DNA from 3 places in the Calothrix sp. PCC 6303 genome. Region 2 is predicted to be linked to each of the others. Evidence: riboswitches for the same ligand, from Rfam matches in the RefSeq annotation. Region 2 holds a riboswitch; each other region holds the start of a gene.
What was found. Region 2 has a riboswitch for cobalamin ahead of CAL6303_RS25425 (TonB-dependent receptor). Riboswitches for the same ligand answer to the same signal wherever they lie in the genome.
Positions count from the first base shown of each region.

Region 1 (8,059 bases), 980 kb from region 2:
GAACAAATTCAGAAATTTACGACGATTCATAGAATTTGGATATAGTTATGATTGAGAAAATACAATAATTGCTTTTGAGTGAGCGTTATTTTATTTTGTCGGAATCAAAATGTAGGATATAGTTCAACAGGTAAATAAACTAAGTTATACTTTTAACTCTTTGTTTACTACCCTTATATCCTACAATATATACTTTAATTAGTTACACCCTATATCTTTAATTAGCCCAAAATTACTCAGTAAAATATCTTCTAAGGTAAGCTATTCCGCAGACGACGTATACAGTTAATCGAAGCGACACAATCACAACCAAACATTGCTACAGCAGCATCACTCTCTTCATCAGTAACACCAAGCAGCGCACTTTCATTATTCATATCAGCCGCATCGATTTCTACATTACCCTTCTTTAAGTGAGATAATTGGGATGCGTTAGCACAGAAAAACTTACCGAGTTTTGTATGTTTTACACAGGCTTTTTGACTTTCTGCCGATACTGGTGTGACAGTTGCATCTGGACGTTCTACAGGTTGTACATTCTTAACTGTCTCACTAGCTACAGCTATCTTTCCACTCATTAACAATGAACCTAGAGATATAAATGCTAGAGGTTTTTTTGTCAAGTTTGAGAATATTTGTTTCACTCAGATCTCCTAACAGTACAAGGATTAGCATTGCGAATTGATTCTAACCGACGTGACGAGAATCTTTTTTGTCTAGTTCCTGAAATTAACTATGTGTAACACATTTCTAATTTTTTGACTACTGATACTTTGCGTATAATTATTTACTCTACGTAGCTAGAAAATTCATGCCATTGCTGGCGTACTTGCTGATAGCATTCTAATGGTGTCATGAGGGGGTTTTGTAAAATATTGACTTCAATTTGTGAACCATCTTTAACTAAGATAATCACATCTTGTTGAGGTTTGTAAGTATCAACTGCTTCTAAGATATGGTCGATAGTTTCTGATGCTACCATCCACTCATGTAAATAAGCTTTGAGATCTGTTTGCACTAGAAAGTGAGTGCTGACTATTTCATCTGCACAGTGATATTTCCCACGGATAATAGAAAAAGGAATGCGGGGTAAATCGACTTTTCTAATATGGCAAAAAACTGCCCCACGTCCTAGCTGAGAAAAACCTTTCCAAGCTGTATAACCAATTAGCAAAAAATTGGTAAAGTTCAATTCTTTTGGCAATTCAATTACTCTCCTTTGGAGGAAATAAACAGTACCAAATATTGGTGATGCCAACAAATAACGATAATCATTATTACATAAATATTGGGTCATGCCGTTACCGACTCCCTAACAATTCACCCCAACATGTCTGTATAAACTAGGTGTGAACCTTCTTAGCTGTTTCAGATCAAGTTGCTTGATTTCTCAACTCAATCTAAGTAATTAATTACACAGTTCCAATTGAATATTATTAGCTTCGAGAGGAATTGAAACTGATGGAATTCTTGCTAAGATACCTTTTTTCAGTGGCTCAGGACGTTCTGACCAAGGTAGTAAACCCTCTGGATGTAGGTAATATTTAGTCGCACAACTAAATACTCCATCAACTTCTGCGGGAGTTAATTCAGGGGAAATATCACCGAAAAGATACGTATTTTTACCAGGAGCAGCAAATGAAACTACACAAGAACGGCTACAAGCACTCATACATTCCACTGCTTGGATGACGAATTCTGCGCTGGATTCACGATTTAAATAATCTGCTTGTAAGCGTTTGAGCAGCTTTTCGCCACCACTTTCACCGACACGATTACCATTTTCCCACTTACTAGCACAAGTGGTACAAACAAAAATTGTATGTGCGCTCATCTATACCTCGTAGATTTAGCTGGGTTGTTTTGACTTATCGGCGGGCATTCTGACTGACAAGGTTAATATTTTTCTTTTTTTCCTTGATTACAGCTGCGGGACAGCGCCGGACTTACACCGGACTTTCCCCGTTACCTCTAGTGGATGATACTCACTAGAACCGAGATTAAGGTGAATGCTAACACAAATTTAGTGTATTTGGATCGCTATTCCAGTTTTCAGGCTATGCTAGCAAGTCTCAGAAATATCATAAAGCTTGGCACAGTTTAGTCTTACAGCAATTTTAATCTATTTGAACCACACATAAACACCAAAACCTTGTCTAGACGTTCCACCGGAACGTCTCTACGTGTGGTCTATTTACCCTTAATCAAACAAAAAATCAAATATTTTTGAAACAACCTGATTCTGTTTGTCTTTTTTCTTTATCTTGAATAGAGGTTTTTTCAGACGCAGAACGTCGCAATGACAAAACTCCACTTTTCATGACGGACGAGGTTCAGAATCAAAATTTTGTAGTTGAAATTCCTTGAGAATCGCTCAAACAGTAGTCATTTTCCGGAAATAAGTGATAATACGGTGAAGATGACTTAGATATATACTTGCTGATGTTATGTCCATAGCCTTCACCTTTGCCCTAAGCCAAAACCAAACCTTTGAACTGCGCTGTAATTACGGTAATCGTCGCTTGGATACGGAAGCCCTAGGGACGTTGATTGATTTGTGTGAAGCAAAGTATTATACCAAAGATTTCGATGCACCCGCAGAGTTAAAGAAAATCGGACGGGAATTGTATCAATGGTTCGATGGGAAGGAAGGTTGGTTGCGTCGGGGTTTGGAGAGTGATAGTCAAGCTCTAATTTATCTCGATTTAATTCAGACTAGTGAAGCAGAGGGATTAAACCCACAAACTCAGAAAGTGGCATTAGGGTTGGCACATTTACCTTGGGAATTATTACACGATGGTTCGCGGTTCTTACTGATAGAAGCCAGTGTTTTGCCCGTGCGATCGCTTGTTAGAAACAACAATAGTTTTTTAGCAACACAAAATCGTCCGTTGCGGTTGTTGTTTATGGCAACTTCCCCAGAACATCCTGGTGTTGCACTTTTGGGTTTTGAGCAGGAAGAGACGAATATTCTCAAAGCGACAAAAGACCAACCTCTGACTTTGGTGGTGGAAGAAAGCGGTTCTGTTGAGGAATTGGAAAACTTGGTGCGATCGTATCCTGAAGATTATTTTGATGTATTTCATCTCACTGGGCATGGGGTGATTTATACGGAAAAAGCTTTTGGAAAGTTACTACCCAAAGGTAAGAAAATCAAAGATAATACACCTTGTTTTATTACCGAGGATGATTTGGGCAAGGTTGTATTTACGACTGCGGAAGATTTGGGCAAAGCATTTGTTAAAGGTAATTCTAGAAAGTTTCCCAGGGTAATTTTCCTGTCGGGATGTCATACCGGACAATTGGCAGATGGGGGAACTGTTCCGTCGATGGCACAGGCTTTGGTAAAACAAGGTGCTGCGGTAGTATTAGGTTGGGCGCGTCCGGTTTATGATACAACGGGTATTATTGCCGCAACTGCGATTTATCAAGCTTTGGCAACTGGTGCGACGATAGAGGAAGCGATAATTGCCGCACACCAGGAAATGCTCGCACAGGAATGTTCTGATGGGCATTTACTGCGGGTTTATCGCGATACGCGGGAAATTGGCGGTTTGGTGACATCGTTGTTTACCAAGAAACGGGAAAAGCTGAAATTTACAGCTTCCGAATCGGAATTTTTGGATGAGAATAATATTGTCAAAGTTGCCAGTCGTGGGGAATTTGTTGGACGTAGACGCGCTTTACAAAGGTGTTTAAGAGCATTGCGGGAAACCAGCGACGAGACTGGGGTATTTATTGCCGGGATGGGGGGATTGGGTAAAAGTTCTTTGGCAGCAAGGTTATGTACAAGGGTACAAGCACAACGGGAGAATTTTGAGCGGGTTGTGTTAGTTGGTGTGGTTGATGAGGTAGGTTTAATTGGGAAATTGGCGAGTAAATATCAGCGATTTGCTGGTGTTCCGGCACTTTTGAATGAGCCGGGAATGAGTTTACAAGGACGATTACAGAACTTTTTTGAACATATTGAGCAGGAATTAGACAAGCCGTTATTATTGGTTTTGGATGACTTCGAGCAGAATATTCCCAAAACGAATGTGAAAGATGGTAGTTTGCGGATGACGACGGAAGCTTACCGGGTTTTAGAGGCGATTTGTGCGGCTTTGGCAGAAAATCAGGCAGAGAGTCGCTTGATTGTGACTTGTCGATATTTGGAAAAAGAGACTTTACCAGCGCATAATCTGCATTTGGAAAGATTAGCGGGGATGGGTGAAAGTGATATTGATAAGATTTATCGTGAATTTGATGAGGGAGTTAGGGAACAGGTACAGAAAAATCGGATAATTAAAATTGCCGACGGAAATCCGAGGTTATTGAAGTGGTTGGTGGATATATTGCGGCAACCGGGAATTTTGGGAAATATTTCCGGGGATGAGTTATTGGTGAAATTGGAAGGGAAACAGCAGGAATTTCGCGAGAATATTTTGGCTGAGACGCTTTTGGCTGGGTTGGAGGATGAGGAAAGGGAATTTTTAGCGCGGTTGAGCGTATTTCGATTACCAGTCACATCCGCAATTATCCAAAATGTAGAGACGCGATACATCGCGTCTCATCGACCAAACCCCCCATCCAACGAAAATCCCACGTTACAGCAAGATTTGGCGTTTTCCGAAAATTCCATGCAAGAGACGCGAAATTTCGCGTCTCTACATAATAATTGGTTGGGACGGTTAATCAGTCTCAGTCTCGTGGAATCTGCCACGGTTTACGCGACACAGCAGCCAGAATATCGCGTGACGACGGTTTTAGAGCCGTTGTTGCAAACTGTGTTGACAGCAGAGGAATGGCAAAGCACCAAAAAAGCCGCAACCCAGAGTATTTATAAAACCTGGTGGGAAGATTCGGGAGATACCTACAACGAAGAACAATCGCGGGAAATCGTCAGGTTAGCGGTGTTGGCAGAAGAGAAAGAAATTGCCGTCACCGTCGGGGATGAGATAGGGAATAGCTGGGTGAGTCATAATCGCTATGTAGAAGCAGAGGAATTGTGTCGAGAAATTCTCCAACTAGGGTCAGATTACCGTATTTTAGCCACTATTGCCAGAGCAGAAGATACTTTAGGTTTAGTTGAGAATGCGATGAATCATTATCAAACAGCCTTAGAACTTAGCCCAGAGGATAATTTAATAAAAAAAGCCATAATCCTGCACAACATGGCTAGTTTAAAAGTGCAACAGGGAGATATTGAAGGAGCGTTCGTGCTTTACAACCAATCCCTGCAAATCTATGAATCCATCAACAATGTGGGAGGAAAAGCCGCAACCCTCCACGCAATCGCAGGATTAAAAGCAACCCAGGGAGATATTGAAGGAGCGATCGCACTTTACAACCAATCCTTACAAATCACAGAATCCATCAATGATGTCCAAGGGAAAGCTGCCACACTGCACGCACTTGCAGGATTAAAAGCAACCCAGGGAGAAATTGAAGATGCGATCGCACTTTACAACCAATCCTTACAAATCAAAGAATCCATCAACAATGTGAAAGGGAAAGCTACTACCCTCCACGAAATCGCAGGATTAAAAGCACAACAGGGAGAAATTGAAGATGCGATCGCACTTTACGACCAATCCTTACAAATCAAAGAATCCATCAACGATGTGCAAGGGAAAGCTGCTACCCTCCACCAACTTGCAGGTTTAAAAGCACAACAGGGAGAAATTGAAGATGCGATCGCACTTTACAACCAATCCTTACAAATCACAGATTCCATCAATGATGTGCAAGGGAAAGCAACTACCCTCCACCAACTTGCAGGATTAAAAGCACAACAGGGAGAAATTGAAGATGCGATCGCGCTTTATAACCAATCGTTGCAAATCAGAGAATCCATCAACGATGTGGAAGGGAAAGCTGCCACGCTCAACAACATGGCTTATTTAGCTGGAGAAATAGGAGACACTGCTAGGGGATTAGAACTATAGCCCACCCCGCAAGCGGGGTGGGGTTCCAACTAACGCGCAATCTCTTTCACCGCCCCATCAATATTCCCCAAAACCTCTTGATTCCGGAATCTAATCACCCACAACCCCTGACTCTCCAAAAATTCCTGACGAATCGCATCCTCCTCTTGCGTATAATTTTAATCTATTGGAATCACACATTAATACCAAAACCTTATCTAGACGTTCCACCGGAACGTCTCTACGTGTGGTCTATTTGCCGGAAAATTGCTGTAAGTTCGCGTTTTCCAAATTCGCTCAACTTCACCTTACGAGGAGGGTAAATTTTGGTTTTGAATCATGTTTGCTTTGTTTCCACGTCTACGCAATGACAAAACTCCACTTTTCATGATGAATGAGGTTTAGAAACTAAACTTGCCAATATATGTATTTTATTTATCAGCAATCACCGTATTTCTAATAAGTTCTTACTTACCTTTTGTCGTCTTCAATTCGCCAAACTTGGGACTCCACCAACCTTTTTGAGTCGTAAAATAAACTGCTTCCTTATGTTTGCTATCACTGCGAGATTTGGGATCTGAACAGCGCAGCATGGTTTTATCTTGTCCATCTTTGGTGTATGCATATTCTTCCAAAGGTTGCTGACAAACTGGACAGGGATGTGTGAAATCTTTGGTATTTGATTTTGCCGATTTTGCAGTTTTTCTGACTTTTTTGGTTGCTGGTGGCTGAGACTCAGAATTATTTATTGGTGTTTTAACTTCTGCTTGGTTAGTTGTTGCACTACTTTGACTTTTGGGTGCTTGCCAGGTTTTGTTATATTCATTCCAAAATAGAACCACATTATCGCAACCGCTGACACATTTGAGAAAGTACTTCTTTTTCACCTTTGTGCTGGGAATTTTGGCGAGGTGATTTTGACATTGGGGACAGCGAGTCCGGGATTTGTCATAGTTGCGCTGTGCCGTAAAATTAGACTTGGGAATGCTAGATGCAGTAATGGGAATAGTTTTAGCTTTAGCTAAAGCTGGGGCAAAGTAACTTTGGTGCCAATTGGTGAGATACTTTTGCCAGGGTTGTTTCCCGGATGCGATCGCGTCTAAGGATTGTTCCATGTTTGCTGTGAATTCGGTTTCCAGTAAGTCGGGTAATGCTTTGCCTAAAAAGTCATCAACTTCCATCCCCAGGGTTGTGGGTTGTAAGCTTTCCTTAACTAACTGCACATAATCCCGTTTTTTTAATGTTGCAATGGTGGGAGAATAGGTACTAGGACGACCAATTCCTTTGCGTTCCATCAACTGGACTAATTTGGGTTCGCTGTAACGTGGGGGTGGTTGGGTTTGTTTTTTCTCATGTCCGGCATCAACTAAGGTGAGAATCTGTCCCTGGTGTAGAGTCGGTAAAATCGTATCTTTGCTGATGTTTGCCCAATATTTAGCATACCCATAAAATTCCACCACTTGCCCTCTCGCTTGCCAGAGAACTTCCCCCGATTGAATAACTACTACAGTTTTACGGAGTTGTGCGGGACGACATTGGGATGCGATCGCTCTTTTCCAGATCATCACATATAAGTCGAATTCATCGCCAGTTAATTCCAATCTCAACTGTGCGGAGGGACGAAATACATCTGTGGGACGAATTGCTTCATGTGCTTCTTGAGCAGTTTTACTACTGCGATGTGTCGCCAGTTTTTGGGGGACATTTTCCGGGTCATTTTCTGTCAACCACTTGCGAGCGCTATCACAGAACTCCGGACTCAACATCACCGAATCTGTCCGCATATAAGTAATTAAACCAGCCTCATAGAGTTTCTGTGCTACCTGCATAGTCTTCTCTGGAGCCAACTTTAACCGCGAACCCGCAGCTTGTTGAAGGGTGGAAGTAATAAAAGCTGGGGGAGGTTGACGACTGCTGATTTTCCCCTCATATTGAATGATTTTGTGGGGATTTGCTTTGGCAATTTCCACCAATTTATCTGCTTCTGCTGCCGAAAGTACACGGGTTGATTCTGCCACATCTACTTTCTTGGTGACTGCATCATCGTGAATTTCCCCATCTCCTTCCTGGGAACCCTGGGCAGAATTTAGCATCCTCTGATAGAAGGCTCTAAACCCCTCTGCGTAGTCCACCCAGACACTCCAATAGTCTTG
Region 1 is NC_019751.1:5,283,340-5,291,398, forward strand. It holds gene CAL6303_RS21440 (ubiquinol-cytochrome c reductase iron-sulfur subunit) at 1-30, opposite strand, end outside; gene CAL6303_RS21445 (hypothetical protein) at 252-578, opposite strand; gene CAL6303_RS21450 (hypothetical protein) at 788-1,297, opposite strand; gene CAL6303_RS21455 (DUF1636 domain-containing protein) at 1,409-1,834, opposite strand; cobalamin riboswitch at 1,856-2,014, opposite strand; gene CAL6303_RS21460 (tetratricopeptide repeat protein) at 2,448-5,927, shown strand; partial or broken gene CAL6303_RS31765 (DUF559 domain-containing protein) at 5,957-6,067, opposite strand; gene topA (type I DNA topoisomerase) at 6,374-8,059, opposite strand, start outside.
Region 1: another riboswitch for cobalamin. It lies ahead of CAL6303_RS21455 (DUF1636 domain-containing protein); the one in region 2 lies ahead of CAL6303_RS25425 (TonB-dependent receptor).

Region 2 (8,059 bases):
TCTGATTGAGTGGGATAACACAAGGATTGAATTCAATCATGGCAATTTTCTCGCAATATGTAGGTTAATTGTATAGACGCTACATATACATAGCATCTATACATATCATTAGAAATTAGCACTTAAACCAACTTGAAATACTCTACCCGCATCCGGAAATCCAGCAAATAATTGATATCTTTGATTAAAGATATTATCTACACTAGCATTAAGGGTGAAGTTCTGACTGAGGGGAATGCGAGTTTTTGCATCAAAAGTTGTGTAACCTGCTAATGACTCAGTGTTGGTATTATTCGTAGGATATTTCCCCAGAGAATTCATCAATAGTCCAAGATATAAACCTTGAGTATTTTCATAGGAAACACCCAAATTTAGTTTATCTGCACCTGCAAATCGTAACTCTTTGTTGATTTCTGCCGGATTAGAACTTTTTTTGATGCGTGGATCATTTGCCGTATAATTTACAAAAGCATAGATATTTTTAGCAATTTGTAAATTTAATGCCGCTTCAATTCCTGAAGTTTCAACTAAGCCGATATTTTCCCAAGTTCCCGTTACTCCATTCACGGCTGGTCTAATAGATTTGAAAGCAATTAGGTCTGATATGTTATTTTGGAAAAAAGTTAAGCGCAACAAACCAATGTCCCCTAATTTTTGGTCGATACCAATATCAAAACTATCTCCTTTTTCTGGTTTAAGGTTGGGATTCCCGATAAATGTTGGGTTAAGACTAAATAAGTTGCTTACCGTTGGGACACGAAAATTTCTGATGTAGTTTGCCCGTATAGTAGTAGAGTTGCTGATATCCCATTTTGCACCAATTGATGGTGATGTTGCAGAAGCATTGGCTAAAGTGTTGAAATCTTGACGCAAACCTAAATTGAATTTGACGTTAGGAATAAGACTTGTTTCGTATCTGGCAAAAATAGCACTTTGCCCAATATTATCGTCATAGTTAATTGTGTTGACACCTGTAGAATTTCTGATTGCACTACTAACAACATTCACATTTCGATAGTCAAAACCATAAACTATACTGTGATTTTTGCTGAAGTTCCAGCTATGGGTAGCTTGAAAACCGTAAGAACTTTGTTTTGTCTCGAATCTTCTGTTGAATTGAGGTGGATTAGTGATGGAGTTAGAGTCAAAGCGAGTATTGAGAAAATCGGTGTAGAATCTGGCTGTTAATAGCGAATCATTTCCCCCTCCAAGCTTAGAACTCCAGCTTAAATCATTTAAAACTTGGTCTGTATATTTGCGGTTTTTATCGGTTAGTACATTACCAGAACCTTGACCAAATTGTGGTACAAGTATGGGAACTCCTCCTGGTGTTCCTTGTTCTTTTCCTAAGTATTGTGTGGAAAAAGTTAGAGTATTACGCTTACCTAAATTTGCTTCTAATTTAACGTTAAAGTTATTGAAGAGAGCATCGTTATTTTTTCTGGTTCCCCTAAAGTTAGCTTCGGGAATTGAAAAAGGATAATTATATTGGGATTGAGTGCGATTATATCCCACTACCCAACCAATATCCCCAGCTTTTCCACTATTTTGAATAGTCTGTTGATTCAATCCATAAGCACCAACATTTACCTTTGCTTCAGTTGTGGTTTTATCTGTGGGACGACGGGTAATAATATTAATTACTCCACCAATTGCATCAGAACCATAAAGAGTTGAACCACCACCTGGTAACACTTCGACTCGCTCAATGTTATTGGTAGTGAATTCTGACAGATCAAAACGACCACTACCTAAGTTATTAATTGGTCTGCCGTCAAGCAGAATTAGCACCTGTTCACCATTAGAACCACGAATAAATTGACCACTTAATGCATGGGGTTCAGTTCCAACAGTTCCATCTGGTAAGATACCAGGAACAAATTTGAGTGCTTCTCGGACTGTTCTCACACCCTGTGCTTCCATTTCTTCACCCGTAATCACATATATGGGACGGGTAGAATCTTTAACTGTCCCTTCCCGACGAAAAGGAGAGTACACAGGTTCATTCAATAATTTATCGACGACGTTTATTTCGATGTCGGGTTCTTTCTCTTCTTTTTGTTCTTCTGTTGGTGTCGATTCTTGAGCGACTTCTGCTATTTTGTTGTTGGGTATGACTTGTGTAGCTGGTTGTAAATCTGAAGCAGTACCTTCGTTTTTGGGAAAGTTGGATATTAGGGGGATTTCCGTTGCCCTAGCTTTGTAACTTCCAGAGAATATCCCCAATATTGCTGCCAAACTAGACACAGCAAACTTAGTTCCCAATTGGGAATTAAACATATTATTTCTCATCTGTACCTCGCAGATAATTATGTTTTTTGTGGCGATTGGCGGGTGTTCTGACTTAGAGACAAAGATTAAAAAGAAAAATTTGCCTCGTCACAGTTGCGGGACAGCGCTGGATTTTCACCAAACTTTCCCCGTTATTTTTAATGAATAATTCTGATTAGAACCAATGCATTTTCGCACAATAGCACGGATATATTTGGTGATTAATGTCGAAATATTACATTCGTAAGTATGCTTTGCGTAGAGGATCTCGAAAGTGAGGGTAAAAAGCAACTGAGTAGATTTGATTATCCAACCTATAAAGCAGAATATATCGATTTTGATGATGTTCAGTACTTGACAAATAACCACTGATTCATACCTGTAAAAGTTTTGACTGTAATAATATTTACTTAAAATGAGTAAAATGATTATCATTCTCTTTGAGGTGATTGTCAATACTTGTGAGGCAATTTGTCCGACAAATAGTTTATATTGCGATGTACTTCTGCTCTTAATCGGTGTTAAATGGGTTATGCGATCGCGTAATCCATTTAACATCTCCAGTAATTACAGCAATTTTAATGTCTTTGAATCACACATCAATACCCAAATTTTGTGTAGACGTTCCACCAGAACGTCTCTACATTCATTTTCACTAGATGTCTTATTTAATCCGAAGTAACGCAGATATGTATTGGCATCCTGCCCATCCTTGATAATTTGCGGGCAAGATGCCCGCACCACAAGAAATTTGTGGGTATTTTTTTAATTGGAAGTCCCTAAGCCCACATCAGATAGATATCATCCCAGTGTCCTAGCAAATCTATGTCGTTGGGGGTGGCAACACGTAGATTTAAGTCATTGCTCATTTCAGCTATCACTTTTTAACTGAGAAAATAAGGTTTTCCATCCTGGATTCCCCATTTGATTTTCTCCTTGTTTCACTTCAAAAGTGACATTAGATGCTGCTGTTTCTTGTAATGCCTGTAAACACAATTCAGCAACATCATCCCGGCTGATTTTGCCGCGAATATTATCACCTTGTTCAGCTAATAATTCTTTACCACCAGTTTCCTCAGTTAAAGCACAAGGACGAATAATTGTATAAGGAATACCACTTGTCCTTAAACTATCTTCTCCTCTCAGTTTCCAAGTTAATATTCCTCCCAATTGATCATTTAATCTAACTGCGGGGGGTTCTTCTTCTAAGTTAATTCCCTCTCTTCCAGGACGGGTGACACCTGCGGAACTAATGAGGACAAATCTAGGTAATTTGCTACCTCCGTAGGCTTTGATTGATTCTACTTCCAAAGCAAAAGCACCAGCAGAAAACTTGGGATTTAGTTCACCATCATACTCAAATTTACTTAACATTAATTGTAAAGAGCAAATTTTACTGGTATCTATTGGAGGACGATCCCTAACAACTTTGGCACGAAATACAGGAATTAAATTACTGAAGGGAACTTTAATATTAATCCAAGTATCTGCTTCTGTGTCAAAGGAATAACTATAACCAACACCATCCCAGGCAGAATCAGAACGCAAAAATAATTTATAGCGTTTGCCATCACCTTTAACTTTTAAATCAATTCCTTCATAACCAGATAAATTGATTGCTGGATCAAAGTTTTTAGTTCTAACTGAGGCAAAACCTCCAGAATTGGCAATGGAAATATTTCCAGCGAATATAGCTGAACTATCAAGAAAACTCATATTACTGCTACTAACTCCACCCATCACCACATCATCCAAAGCACCCCAAATATTTTTCAAATCTGTTGATGGGTTAGTAAAGTCGAAAACTAGCTTCTCGTCTCCTTGGGGGAGGTATTTTGCCGCTGCCTCAACTAAATTTTTGACACCTTGATATTCAACATTTTCAGGTGTGTCACCGACTATTTCCGGTTGATAAAATTTAATACCTTGGTTATATTTGTCACGATTAGGTGTATCGCCTTCTACAGGCTGCACACGCACTGATGTACAGCAAATTACAGCTTGGATATTTGACATAACTAATTCGTTTAAAGTTTCAGGTTTGGTAATATCGGCAACTATTAAATCAGTATCGTTACCAAGAATATTTCTAGCTTTTTCGATGTCACGCACTAGACATCTCACTCGATAACCCTGCTGAAGTAAGCGTTGTACAACTCGTTTACCCACACCACCTGTTGCCCCTGCAACTAAGATTACACCCATTTTTTTGGCTCCATCTGGCTGATTTTGGCTATTCTGAAAGAACTTACCCTGTAGTATATTTTGAATCCAATTTAAAGGTGGTACAACTTCAAAATAGTTGAGTGTTTGAATAAATCTACCTAAATCCCATTGTCCGCGAGTTTCATTAGTCATAGCTTTTATTCCTATTTAGTCTTCAGCTCTGAACATGCATATGCTGCAAGTGTCACAATCATATTCTTAATAATAATTAATTTACCCTAAGTTAAAACCACCCTGGGGAGACATCTCAAGTTAAAGTGCCGAACTAAAATTCCCAATTAACTATGTAGTATGTGTGTAACTCAAGAAAGTATCACAGGTATTTTTTAGATATTTATGCTGAAAAGCCATGATGTGGGGAATACCAATAGTAAAAGAGGTTGCCTGATGTATCTAAATCTATTTGTGGGTTCAAGTGTTGGAATTGTCGCTTTGATGGCATTAGTTTTTGCTTGTTTTCAATGGTTTCATATTCCATCAGGTAACTTTTTAGACTGGGTAATTGCAGGGGCAAGCTTTTGGTGGTTGTTGGTGATTGTAACTGTACCCTGGAATATTCATTTTCAAGCTAAAGAAGTTTTAGCACAGGGAGCGCAATCAAAAGAGAAAGGAATTACAGTTGATGAGAAGCAGCAAAAGTATGTTAGGTTGCTGGCAAAGCGTTCGTTGATTATAGCGATCGCATTACACGTCATCTCCGCTGCTACTCTATATACTCTGGCTGCCACTGGTATTAGTACTGTGGGTTACATCTCATCGGGTGCAGCTTTATTATTAACTGGATTACGTCCTGCTATTAGCGCTTATGAGTATGTATACGCAAGATTAACGATGATTCGTCAAGAGTTACAATATCCCCGCGAAGATATCTACGAATTGCGTGGACGTTTCAGCACATTAGAAGAAAAAATACGTATTCTCGAAGAACAACTAAATCCAGAATTCCCCTACTCTGTGGTTGCAACCCAGCAAAGCTATGTAGATGAAACCCGCAAAGAATTGGCACGTTTAGCAAATAATTTGGAAAGACTAGGGGCAACAAACCACAGCGAACACCAGCAATTATCCCGCGAAACAGAACAAGCGATCGCGCAACTTTCTACAGATGGACAATTTTTAGATCATGTACGCGAAATTATTCGATTTTTTAAGACAGCCTAAGAGGATGTTTGAAAAGTCCTATTGTTGGTATCAAAACCTTCTATATCCTGGACTTCATAAGTAGTCGCGCAAACATTTTACATTCATTTTGAGTAAAGCGAAGCAGTCCAAAACCTTGTGTTCGCAATGACATTGTGTAATTAATTTTGTCTGACTACTGGGTTAGTTGGGTGCCAAAACACTTTTAGAGAGGCAAAATTTTGCGTCTCTACATCCTTCCACTTCTTATGCTTCCCTCTGGTGGCAATGACAGATACTATCTTTGATAGGGACTTAAGTATAAGCATAAAAATGTTTTCATCTGCTGCAATTGTTGTTCTCAATCAAAATAGTGTCTCCCTTGCTCGGAAAATTGCGACAGTATTAGCTACAGTCGCACCCAAAGTGACAATCTATGGTTTGGTGGGGAGAACATCGGGTGTTGATGTGAGTTTCGACAATTTTGGTGAAACTTTACGAAAATTATTTACAGATGGAGTCCCAATTATTGGTATCTGTGCAGCGGGAATTTTGATTCGTACCCTAGCACCAATTATCTCTGATAAGCGTCAAGAACCTCCAGTTTTGGCTATAGGGGAGGATGGGAGTGCGGTAGTTCCTTTGTTGGGGGGACTTAGGGGGGTGAACGATTTAGCTAGGCAAATTGCCACAGGGTTGGGTGTGGAAGCGGCAATTACCACAGCAGGAGATATCCGGTTTCGTACTGCTTTACTGTCCCCTCCACCAGGGTATGAGTTGGCAAATCCGGAAGCAGCAAAGGGGTTTATTGCTGATTTACTTGCAGGTGCAAAGGTGAAGTTGGAGGGGAAAGCAACTTGGTTGGAGGAAAGTAAGTTACCTGTTGATGAGGAGGGAGAATTAAGGATTTGGGTGACGGAATCTAAAGCTGGTTATATTCCCAATTGTTTGGTGTACCATCCCAAAACTATCGCGGTGGGAATTAGTGATGTTGGGGAGATGAAAGCAGAGGATATTGTGAGTGTGGTACGGCAAATATTGGATGTTGCTGAATTAGCGATCGCATCTCTGGCGGGACTATTTGTTTTACAATCGGATGCAGCCTCCCCCACTGTAAATCAGGTTGCGAAGTTGCTAAATTTGCCTTTGCGGATTCTAGATACAGAGAATCCGCAAACATCTACATCTTTGGTTTTAGCTGCGACAAATAATTTAGGAAGGTTGTTAGTTTCCCCAATTCCGAATATTGGTGTTGCAGTATCTCAAGAACTAATTAATACAAATAATTTAGGAAAACCCAGGGGTAAATTATCCGTTGTGGGGACTGGACCCGGTGCTAGTGAATGGATGTCACCGGAGGTGAAACAAATACTTGGGGAAGCGACAGACTTGGTTGGTTATAGTTTTTACTTAGATTTAGCTGGAACTTTACAACCTGGACAACAACGGCATGATTCCGATAACCGGGAAGAATTAGCTAGGGCAAAGATGGCGCTAGATTTGGCAGCAACAGGCAAAAATGTCGCGGTTGTTTCTTCTGGAGATCCGGGAATTTATGCCATGGCAGCGGCGATATTTGAAGTGTTAGATACAGCTTTTGACCCTGCATGGCAACATGTTCAAATTCAGGTTTGTCCTGGTATATCTGCCATCCAAGCTGCTGCGGCTCGAATTGGTGCGCCAATTGGTCATGATTTCTGCGTAATTTCCCTGTCAAATATTCTCAAATCTTGGTCAATTATCGAACGACGAATTATTGCGGCAGCAGGAGCAGATTTAGTAATAGCTTTCTACAACCCAGCTTCTAAGCAACGTCGCCAAGAAATCATCTCCGCATCTGAAATATTAAAAAAGTATCGTTCACCACAAACGCCAATAGTAATAGCGAGAAACTTGGGAAGAGAAGGAGAATCAATAGAAGTAGTGAAATTAGACGAATTTCAGCCAGCCGAAGTTGACATGCGATCGCTTATCCTAATTGGTTCTAGTCAAACAAGGGTTGTGAATCATCCAGGAGGGGTTTGGGTATACACACCAAGACATTACAAAGCTTAAAGCCAAATGGTATTAAGCGGGCGTGGAATTATGGAAAATCTAGGGAATTCCATCGCTGTGTGTATACCGTAGCTCATTACTTATTTTTTAACAGCAGCCACCGCCATCATAATACCAAGTTGAATCTGTGATTATTAAGTCTTCTGGTATTACTTGTGCTAATTTACTTGCTGTTTTATCGCAGACTGCTGTGGGAATTCCAGCTTGGAGAATATGACCATTATTGTCATCAAAATATGCCATTGAACCGCTATAAATCGCTGTTTTACCAGTAAAAATACAGGCTCCATCTTCAGGAATTGGAAGTTTAAAAGATACTGAATCAAGACTTTCTAAAAGTAAATGGTCAGGCAAGTCATAGATTTCTGAATTTAACAATCGATAGGGA
Region 2 is NC_019751.1:6,260,481-6,268,539, reverse strand. It holds gene CAL6303_RS25430 ((2Fe-2S) ferredoxin domain-containing protein) at 1-40, opposite strand, end outside; gene CAL6303_RS25425 (TonB-dependent receptor) at 109-2,292, opposite strand; cobalamin riboswitch at 2,312-2,472, opposite strand; gene CAL6303_RS30075 (hypothetical protein) at 2,696-2,953, shown strand; gene CAL6303_RS25420 (CIA30 family protein) at 3,142-4,629, opposite strand; gene CAL6303_RS25415 (hypothetical protein) at 4,885-5,658, shown strand; gene cobJ (precorrin-3B C(17)-methyltransferase) at 5,950-7,671, shown strand; gene arsM (arsenosugar biosynthesis arsenite methyltransferase ArsM) at 7,759-8,059, opposite strand, start outside.

Region 3 (8,059 bases), 2.0 Mb from region 2:
TTTTTTATTCAAGCTGGTGGATGCTGCTACTGTAATCACATCTGGGTGTACAGCGAAACCACTTAACCATTTAGTATCACCAGAAACAATATTTTTTGCCCAATTCCGCTCACTAACAACCCCACTCACCGGGCGATTGGCATTCCCAGCAGCAAAAATAATCACACAACCTTTACCACTACGTCCTTTGGTTGCTGCCCTAGTAACGGCTGCCCGCTGACGCATCGAGAGGGGGAAGTACACCGCCGAGGCTCCCCAACTGCAAGAAATGACACTGGCACCTTTTTCCACTGCCCAATCAAAAATTTGTTCAATTGACTCATCATCTAAGTAGCCCGTGGTGCGAATTGGCATCAAAGCACATCCGGGTGCCACCCCAGCAATACCCGTCCCGTTCTCTTCAGCGATCGCTATTCCCGCACAAGCAGTACCATGACTGGCTTCTTGTTCATTGGGGAGGGGTAGAAAATCATTTTCCTTCAAATCCCTAGGGGCGACAATTTTCCCACTCCCCTGAAAATCAGGATGATTCAAATCAAAAGAGTCATCCACCACAGCCACCACCACCGAACGCAAGCCACGAGTCAAATCCCAAGCTTTTTCCACCATAATGTGGGAATTTAAAGCCAATTGATTCCCCCCTTTATGACTGAGATACCATTGTTGAGAAAATAAAGGGTCACGGGGTTGATAATGTGGCTCTTGTTGAATCACAATATTGGCTTCTGCCGCTAAAACTTCCGGCAGTGTTTGCAACCTATTGGTGATTTTGATCGGATTTTCAACCGCTTCTTTACCAACAGTAAAAACAAAAGTGTTATTTAATCCATCAACAGGTTTATCTAATTTCAAATGCAAACTGCTAGCAAATGTCTTGATTTTCGCCGAATCAATCTCTGGCGCAAATTGAATTGTAATTTGATCATCCAAATAAACAAAATTGCCAGGGTTGTTCTTAATTTGGTAAACATGGCTGGCAAAAGTGATACTTTGGGAATTACGAGCCATCGCCATTGAGGCTTCCAACTCATTTGGGCTGACGGTGAATAATTCTAAGTTGGCAATAGGAATATGACGTTGCCAATTACCCCAATTTACTAATGATAAATCCTTTGATGATATATTTTGAGCCGGACGAACAGTAAAGCGATCGCTTACTTTCTCCAAAGCCAATTCTTCCCCGCCCCGTTGTAAGATCATTCCCAGGTTAATTTTAGGTGTGCCTGTGCCTAGAGATGTACTTGGATAGTTTATTGGATTATTGCTTATTGGATTATTTATGCGATCGCTCATAACAAATATGTCAGCTATTTTGCAGGAGGTGCGGGAACTCAATTTAATTGACTTTCAGTCTAAACCAAAGGGACTTAGTATGGGACCTTACTTTGTCAAAATCCAAAACAAAGTTAAGATACCCGAAGATTATATTTCCCTATAACTATTTATCACCCTTCAAACACCCTATGAACCTCCCTACCTCGGTTGTCCTCATTCGTAGCGTCTCACTATCACTAGTGGCAACCTTTGCCTTATTATTACCCGTACATGCCCAAGTTCCATCACTTAGCAACAGTCCTAACCCCCAGCAACCCATCGACCCTAATGACCCCAATGTTTTACGTCCATCTTCTCAAAATAGCAGCAGTCTATTAAGCATCGATGGTGGTAAACGCTTGATGAGCGACGCGGAAAGTGCAGCAAATTCCAAACAATATGATGTTGCTGTCAAGAAACTACAAGAAGCGCGTACTGTTTTTAACCAGCTATCCAATTTTTACCAAGAACTTAACTCCAGCTTTGCTGGTATTGATAACCGTGTTGCCGATGTGCAACGCAAGAAGGCTCTAGAAGCGGCTCAAATGAGGGATCAAGCCACATATAACCTTGCACTAGTTCATCGCGCCCAAAATAAAGACGAATTAGCAATTCCCCTACTAGTACAAACCATCAAAAGTCAAAACCCTACCAGAGATTTGGGTAAAAAAGCATACCAACAACTATTGGAATTAGGATTTGTTGATGCGCCAGCCCCCCGTGGAAACAGTACATCCCAAAAATAAGGATAGTGACAACAAACCCCCCTCTAAAGACGTTCGGGTGGAACGTCTTTATTTTGTCAATCACGTTTGGGGGTCTAAATCTAGGCTGTTGACTTTGTGCTTTTCTAAAGGCTCAATTTTCACTCAATATCTTTGCTCTAAGTCGTTCCTAGTCTCCGGCAAGGAATGCATATCCTTTGGCTCCGTCTCCAGTCAGAATAAGAGGCGGGGTTCCTCAAAGTCAGGGTTCCCGACAGAGCCTAGGAACCAGTCGATGACAGAAAAATTGTATAGAATAAAAGTGTCGAATTTACATCAAATTTTACAGCCTAGTCTAAATCGCCCTTACAAAACAGACTTATTACTCATAACTTGTCTTTTAAGTTATCTTGGTTCAACCATGACTACTGCAAACTCCCCATAGTTCATAATGAGTAAAGAAGTTTTTTTGGGGATTTCGATGATCAGTCCGCAACAAGTCGAGGCAATGATAAAAGCTGAAATGCCTGATGCTCAAGTGCAAGTACAAGACTTGACAGGTGGTGGCGACCACTACCAAGTTACCGTAGTTTCATCGCAATTTGCGGGCAAAAGACTAGTACAACAACACCAAATAGTTTACCGATCTTTGCAAGAAGCAATGTCAACCGAGGCAATTCACGCACTTGCCCTCAAAACCTATACTCCAGAAACTTGGCAAACCGCAGTTCAAAGCTAAGGACAGGAGATTTACAATTAAGTTCAGCAAATATCACAATACAGAAAAAATCATGACACCAGAGCTAAAAGAACGTATCGACAACTTGGTTCACCAAAATAAAATTATGGTTTTCATGAAGGGAACCAAATTAATGCCAATGTGCGGATTTTCTAACAATGTGGTACAAATTTTAAATACTTTAGGTGTACCTTTTGAAACCCTGAATATCCTTGATGACCAAGAAATTCGCCAAGGAATTAAAGAGTATTCTAGTTGGCCCACAATTCCTCAAGTTTATATCAACGGTGAATTTGTTGGTGGCTCAGATATTTTGATTGAACTATATCAAAAAAATGAGTTACAACAAATTGTTGAAGTGGCTTTAGCTTCATAGGAAAATACTGCTCAACCATTTGAACTAGTCAAAGGAGCCAGGGGCTACGGTGTACACACAAGTCTTTTCGGGTTGCCTCCCAGGCTTTTCGATCCCCCAACCCCTAGCTCTTTCAGAGCTAGGGGGATTTAGGGGGATTGTGATACACCGTAGGAGCCAGGGGAGGGTATCCGAACAATCCAAAACATATTAGAAGGACTTAGCCCCGACTGCTTCGGAGCAGGAATTACCCCTTCCCCCGATTAAAAACTCCCTCCGGCTCTTCTGTGATTTAACTCAAAATCCCCCCAGCTAGTTCTAAGCGTAAAACTCTGCTGAGGGGATAATCATTTGTAGATTATTTTTACAATTTTGAAATTTTTGCTCACTAGGGCAGTTGACTTTTGCCAAACATGTGCTATTATCGTGGACGGCAAGAAGTTAAAAGCAAGAGCAATAAACTAATGGATAAGGAAATATTCTAGTAGTAGCCTGCTTCCTTTTCTGTTTGAGGTTGGGTCACGACAAAATTAGAAACGTCGTATAAATAGCGGGTAGCCTCCTCCTCTAAACGATGGATCAGATAAGCTTCAATCGCATTGCTGTTACGTAAAGCCGCTAAATAACCATCCAGATACATTCGCATGTCGTCAGTGCGATAACCACGATTCCATAACTCGACGAAGGCATCGGTCAATCTTTGATAAAAACGGATTGATTGTGTGTCTTGGAGCATAACTGCTGTTGAAATCTGTTTGGGACGATAATTATAAAGTATTCGGAGTAAAAAGTGAAGTCCTATTGAATCCTGACATTAGTTCAAAGCTGGTATCTCTCCGTTTAAAGAATACAAGGAATACATGTAAGCAGCTACAGTTTATCTCCATGCTATTCCAGAACTCAGAAAATGTGTGGTCTGGTAAGCAATTCTTATGATTGAGCCAGTGAACAATCTGGTTGTGTTTATTACAGTACTCCGATTAGAGAAAAAATGTCTATGGGTGATTTCCTGACATCATACAAATTTATCGAATTTGAGAAATTTAAGATACTCCGATGAAGTAGTTTGCAGTTTTACGAAAATTAAATGTCTAAGGTGAGCTGATTAGTCCTAGCATAACAAAAACTTAATAATGTGATCTATCTGGCTTAGGGTAAGCTTTTAACAAATATTGCATCTGTTTTGCGATTAGATAAAGTAAAACTAATCACGGTTGAAGTAACAACGGTTACAAAACCTTACTGCTAGGCTTTGTTACTTTGGAAGTCATGGACGCGAAGGGGTCTTGCTAGCGTGGGTTCAGTTTGTATTGAAATTATTGAAGGAAATCCTCATCTGAGGTCATTGCTAGGTTGGCACTTGCAGCAGCTAGATTACCGAGTATATCAGGCTGCTAGCATCTACCAAGCAAGGGAGATATTTTTGAGTCATCAACCGACATTAGTTGTGCTTGATGCTGATTTGTCTGATGGTGATGGGATTGAGTTTTGCCGTTGGTTACACCGTCAGCAGCCGCTTGTGTTGATGCTATCTGCCAAAACGTCGGAGGCTGATATTGTTGGGGGTTTAAAGGCAGGTGCAGACGATTATTTGAGCAAACCATTTGGGATGCAGGAATTTTTGGCTAGGGTTGAAGCTTTAATCCGTCGCAAGCGTACACCTGTTGCTCCAGCTTACTTGGATTATGGAACATTACAGATTGACTTGGTACAACGTAGAGTTCGCTTTCAGGGGGAATTCATCGATTTAACACCGCAGGAATTCAGTTTGTTGTATGTTTTAGCGCAGGCAGGAGGAATTCCCTTGTCACGTTCAGAATTGTTGCGAAGGGCTTGGCCCGATGCGATTGATAATCCCCGAACAATTGATACTCATGTCTTATCTTTACGGAAAAAAGTAGAGTTAGATCCCCGTCAACCTAGTTTGATTCAAACTATTAGGAATGTTGGGTATCGGTTTAATACAGAAATTTTAAATTCGAGTATTACACCATCACCTGCAAAGTTGATGAAAGAAAGGTTAGCTTGAACAGGAAGAAGCCTCACACTTACCGCTTCGCGGAAGTGTTGAGATGAATTGCGCGTGAGTTGACGACAGTTCTGTGAGCAAATTCTTCCGCAGGAAGAACAGGGAACAGAACATGGAGGAAACGAGCAACCATTATGTTATACTCTTTTATAGCAAATGTCGTTTACTCTAATATGCTAAAAGTTGTCAAAGTCAGGTTATATCCAGATGCCCAGCAACAGCAGTCACTAGCGCAAGCTTTTGGCTGTTGTCGTTGGCTTTGGAATTACTGCCTGAATTTGATGAACCAAACATACAAAGAAACTGGTAAGGGCTTATCTGGCTACGCAGTAAAAAAGATAATTCCCCAGTTAAAGAAAGAATATGAATGGCTAACTTCAACTTATTCACAATGTTTGCAGCAAGTCTGCTTAAATTTGGGTGTAGGTTTCAATAATTTCTTTGAAAAGCGAGCTAAATACCCTAGATTCAAATCTAAACATAGTAAGCAGTCAATACAATATCCTCAAAACGTCAAAATTGCTGATGATTATTTAAGTCTGCCCAAAATAGGGAACGTATCAGCAATAATCCATAGACCGATTGACGGAAAAGTTAAGACTGTAACCATATCTAAAAACTGTTCCAATCAATATTTTGCGGCTATTCTGTTTGATGACGGTAAAGATAAACCAGAATCAAATACACAAGGCAAAGCAATAGGTATTGATTTGGGTTTGACTGACTTTGCAGTTACTAGCGATGGTTCTAAGTTTGACAATCCTAGAATACTCAACAAACATCAGAAGAATTTAAAACTTAAACAGCAACAGCTATCTAGAAAACAGAAAGGTTCTCAAAATCGAATTAAGGCTAGGAAAAAAGTTGCTAGAGTTCATAGAAAAATAACTAACTGTCGTGAGGATTTTCTGCACAAGCTATCTCGTAGGATAGTTAACGAAAACCAAGTTATTGTTGTGGAAAATCTTAATGTCAAAGGCATGATGCAAAACCACTGTCTAGCTAAAGCTATTCATCAGGTTGGATGGGGAATGTTTTGCACAATGCTGAAATACAAGGCAGAGATGGAAGGGAAAATATATCAGGAAGTTGATAGATTCTTTCCCAGTTCAAAAACCTGTCATGCCTGCTTGAATCAAGTTGGTAGTTTACCGCTAGATGTAAGATTCTGGACTTGCGAAAACTGCCATACAAAACATGATCGGGATGTGAACGCAGCTATTAACATCAGAGATGAGGGACTACGAATTTTGACCTCTGGAACGGGGGGTAAAGCGATGAAGTGTGGTCATGGGGGAAACCCCCATGAACAACTTCATCAAGAAGCTTGTTGCCCAGATGTAAGTCGGAGTAAGGGAGGACGCAAGAAATCCACTACTGCGCTTTCTGTTGGACAGGAAGCCTACACTGTACCGTCAGGTCAGTGTAGGTAGTTCACGAACTCAACATTCGACTTTAAGTAGTAGAAATTAGAAATCTTATGAAGATAGTTTTTTTACGGGTATGAGTTAGAAGTATTATACTTGTGACTTGTACCTAGTTTTTTGCTCTTTTAGCTTAAACAAAAGAACCGTGGGGCACACGGTCTTAAAGCTCAGTTAATGTCTTCATAGAAGAGTCACTGAGAAGCCAACACTCACCTGTTCCCGAAGGGTAAGGGTGTCTGTGGAGTATGTCACTGGTCTTCAAATGTCTTGTTTTGCTTTGCTGATAAATGGTACTCTCAGGATCTAGATCCGGTTCTAGTGGGGGTCAGCCACTGGAGGTAAGGGGGAAAGTTCACGGTGCAAGTCCGTCGCTGTCCCGCAGCTGTAAGCCTGTTGAGAATATAGAGTGATTAAAATCCCGAATTCAAAAACTGTGTAAGCCAGAATGCCCGCCGAATTTTGAGTCGAATATCAGTAAATAAATCTGCGAGGTACAGATGTATGGGTACAAAAATACCAGTTACGGTGATTACTGGTTTTCTTGGTGCTGGCAAAACAACAGTGGTACGAAATCTGTTGCAAAATAATCAGGGTCGTCGTATTGCGGTTTTGGTGAATGAGTTTGGGGAAGTGGGAATTGACGGGGAATTGTTACGTTCCTGTGGCGTTTGCGATGATGATGATATCAACAATAATATAGTTGAATTGACAAACGGCTGTTTGTGCTGTACCGTCCAGGAAGAATTTTTGCCGACAATGCAGGAGTTGTTGAAAAGACGCGATCGCATTGACAATATAGTGATTGAAACTTCGGGTTTAGCTCTCCCCAAACCCCTAATCCAAGCTTTTCGCTGGCTAGAAATTCGCAACGGGGCAACTGTTGATGGTGTGGTGACGGTGGTAGACTGTGAAGCCCTAGCAGCAGGTCAGTTTGTGGGGAATTTGGCAGCTTTAACTGCACAGCGAGAAGCTGATGACAGCATCGATCACGAAACGGAAATTGAAGAATTGTTTGAAGATCAACTTGCCTGTGCGGACATGGTATTACTAAGCAAGGTGGATCGGGTAGATTCAGATAACCAAGCTAAGATTTATGAGTGGTTGCAGAACAAATTACCAAGCGGCGTGAAAATAGTACGTTCGCATCTAGGGGAAATTAACCCAGATTTGTTACTTGGTTTTAATGCCGCAGTTGAAGATAATATCGATTCTCGTCCTTCTCATCACGATACTGAGGAAGAACACGATCATGATGATGAGATTAATTCAGTACACATAGCATTAGAACAGGAATTTGAACCGCAAATTTTAATTAATCGATTGCAGCAACTGGTACAGCAACAAGAAATCTACCGAATTAAAGGTTTTGTTGCAGTTCCCAAAAAAGCCATGCGTTTAGTGATTCAAGGAGTTGGACAGAGATTTGAGCAATTTTACGATCGTCCCTGGAAAACTGGAGAAACTCGACAAACCAACCTAGTAATCATAGGT
Region 3 is NC_019751.1:4,291,498-4,299,556, forward strand. It holds gene CAL6303_RS17535 (S8 family serine peptidase) at 1-1,293, opposite strand, end outside; gene CAL6303_RS30410 (hypothetical protein) at 1,301-1,438, shown strand; gene CAL6303_RS17540 (hypothetical protein) at 1,464-2,060, shown strand; gene CAL6303_RS17545 (BolA family protein) at 2,500-2,757, shown strand; gene grxD (Grx4 family monothiol glutaredoxin) at 2,810-3,133, shown strand; gene CAL6303_RS17555 (DUF6761 family protein) at 3,594-3,848, opposite strand; gene CAL6303_RS17560 (response regulator transcription factor) at 4,407-5,141, shown strand; gene CAL6303_RS17565 (RNA-guided endonuclease InsQ/TnpB family protein) at 5,315-6,574, shown strand; cobalamin riboswitch at 6,862-7,040, shown strand; gene cobW (cobalamin biosynthesis protein CobW) at 7,070-8,059, shown strand, end outside.
Region 3: another riboswitch for cobalamin. It lies ahead of cobW (cobalamin biosynthesis protein CobW); the one in region 2 lies ahead of CAL6303_RS25425 (TonB-dependent receptor).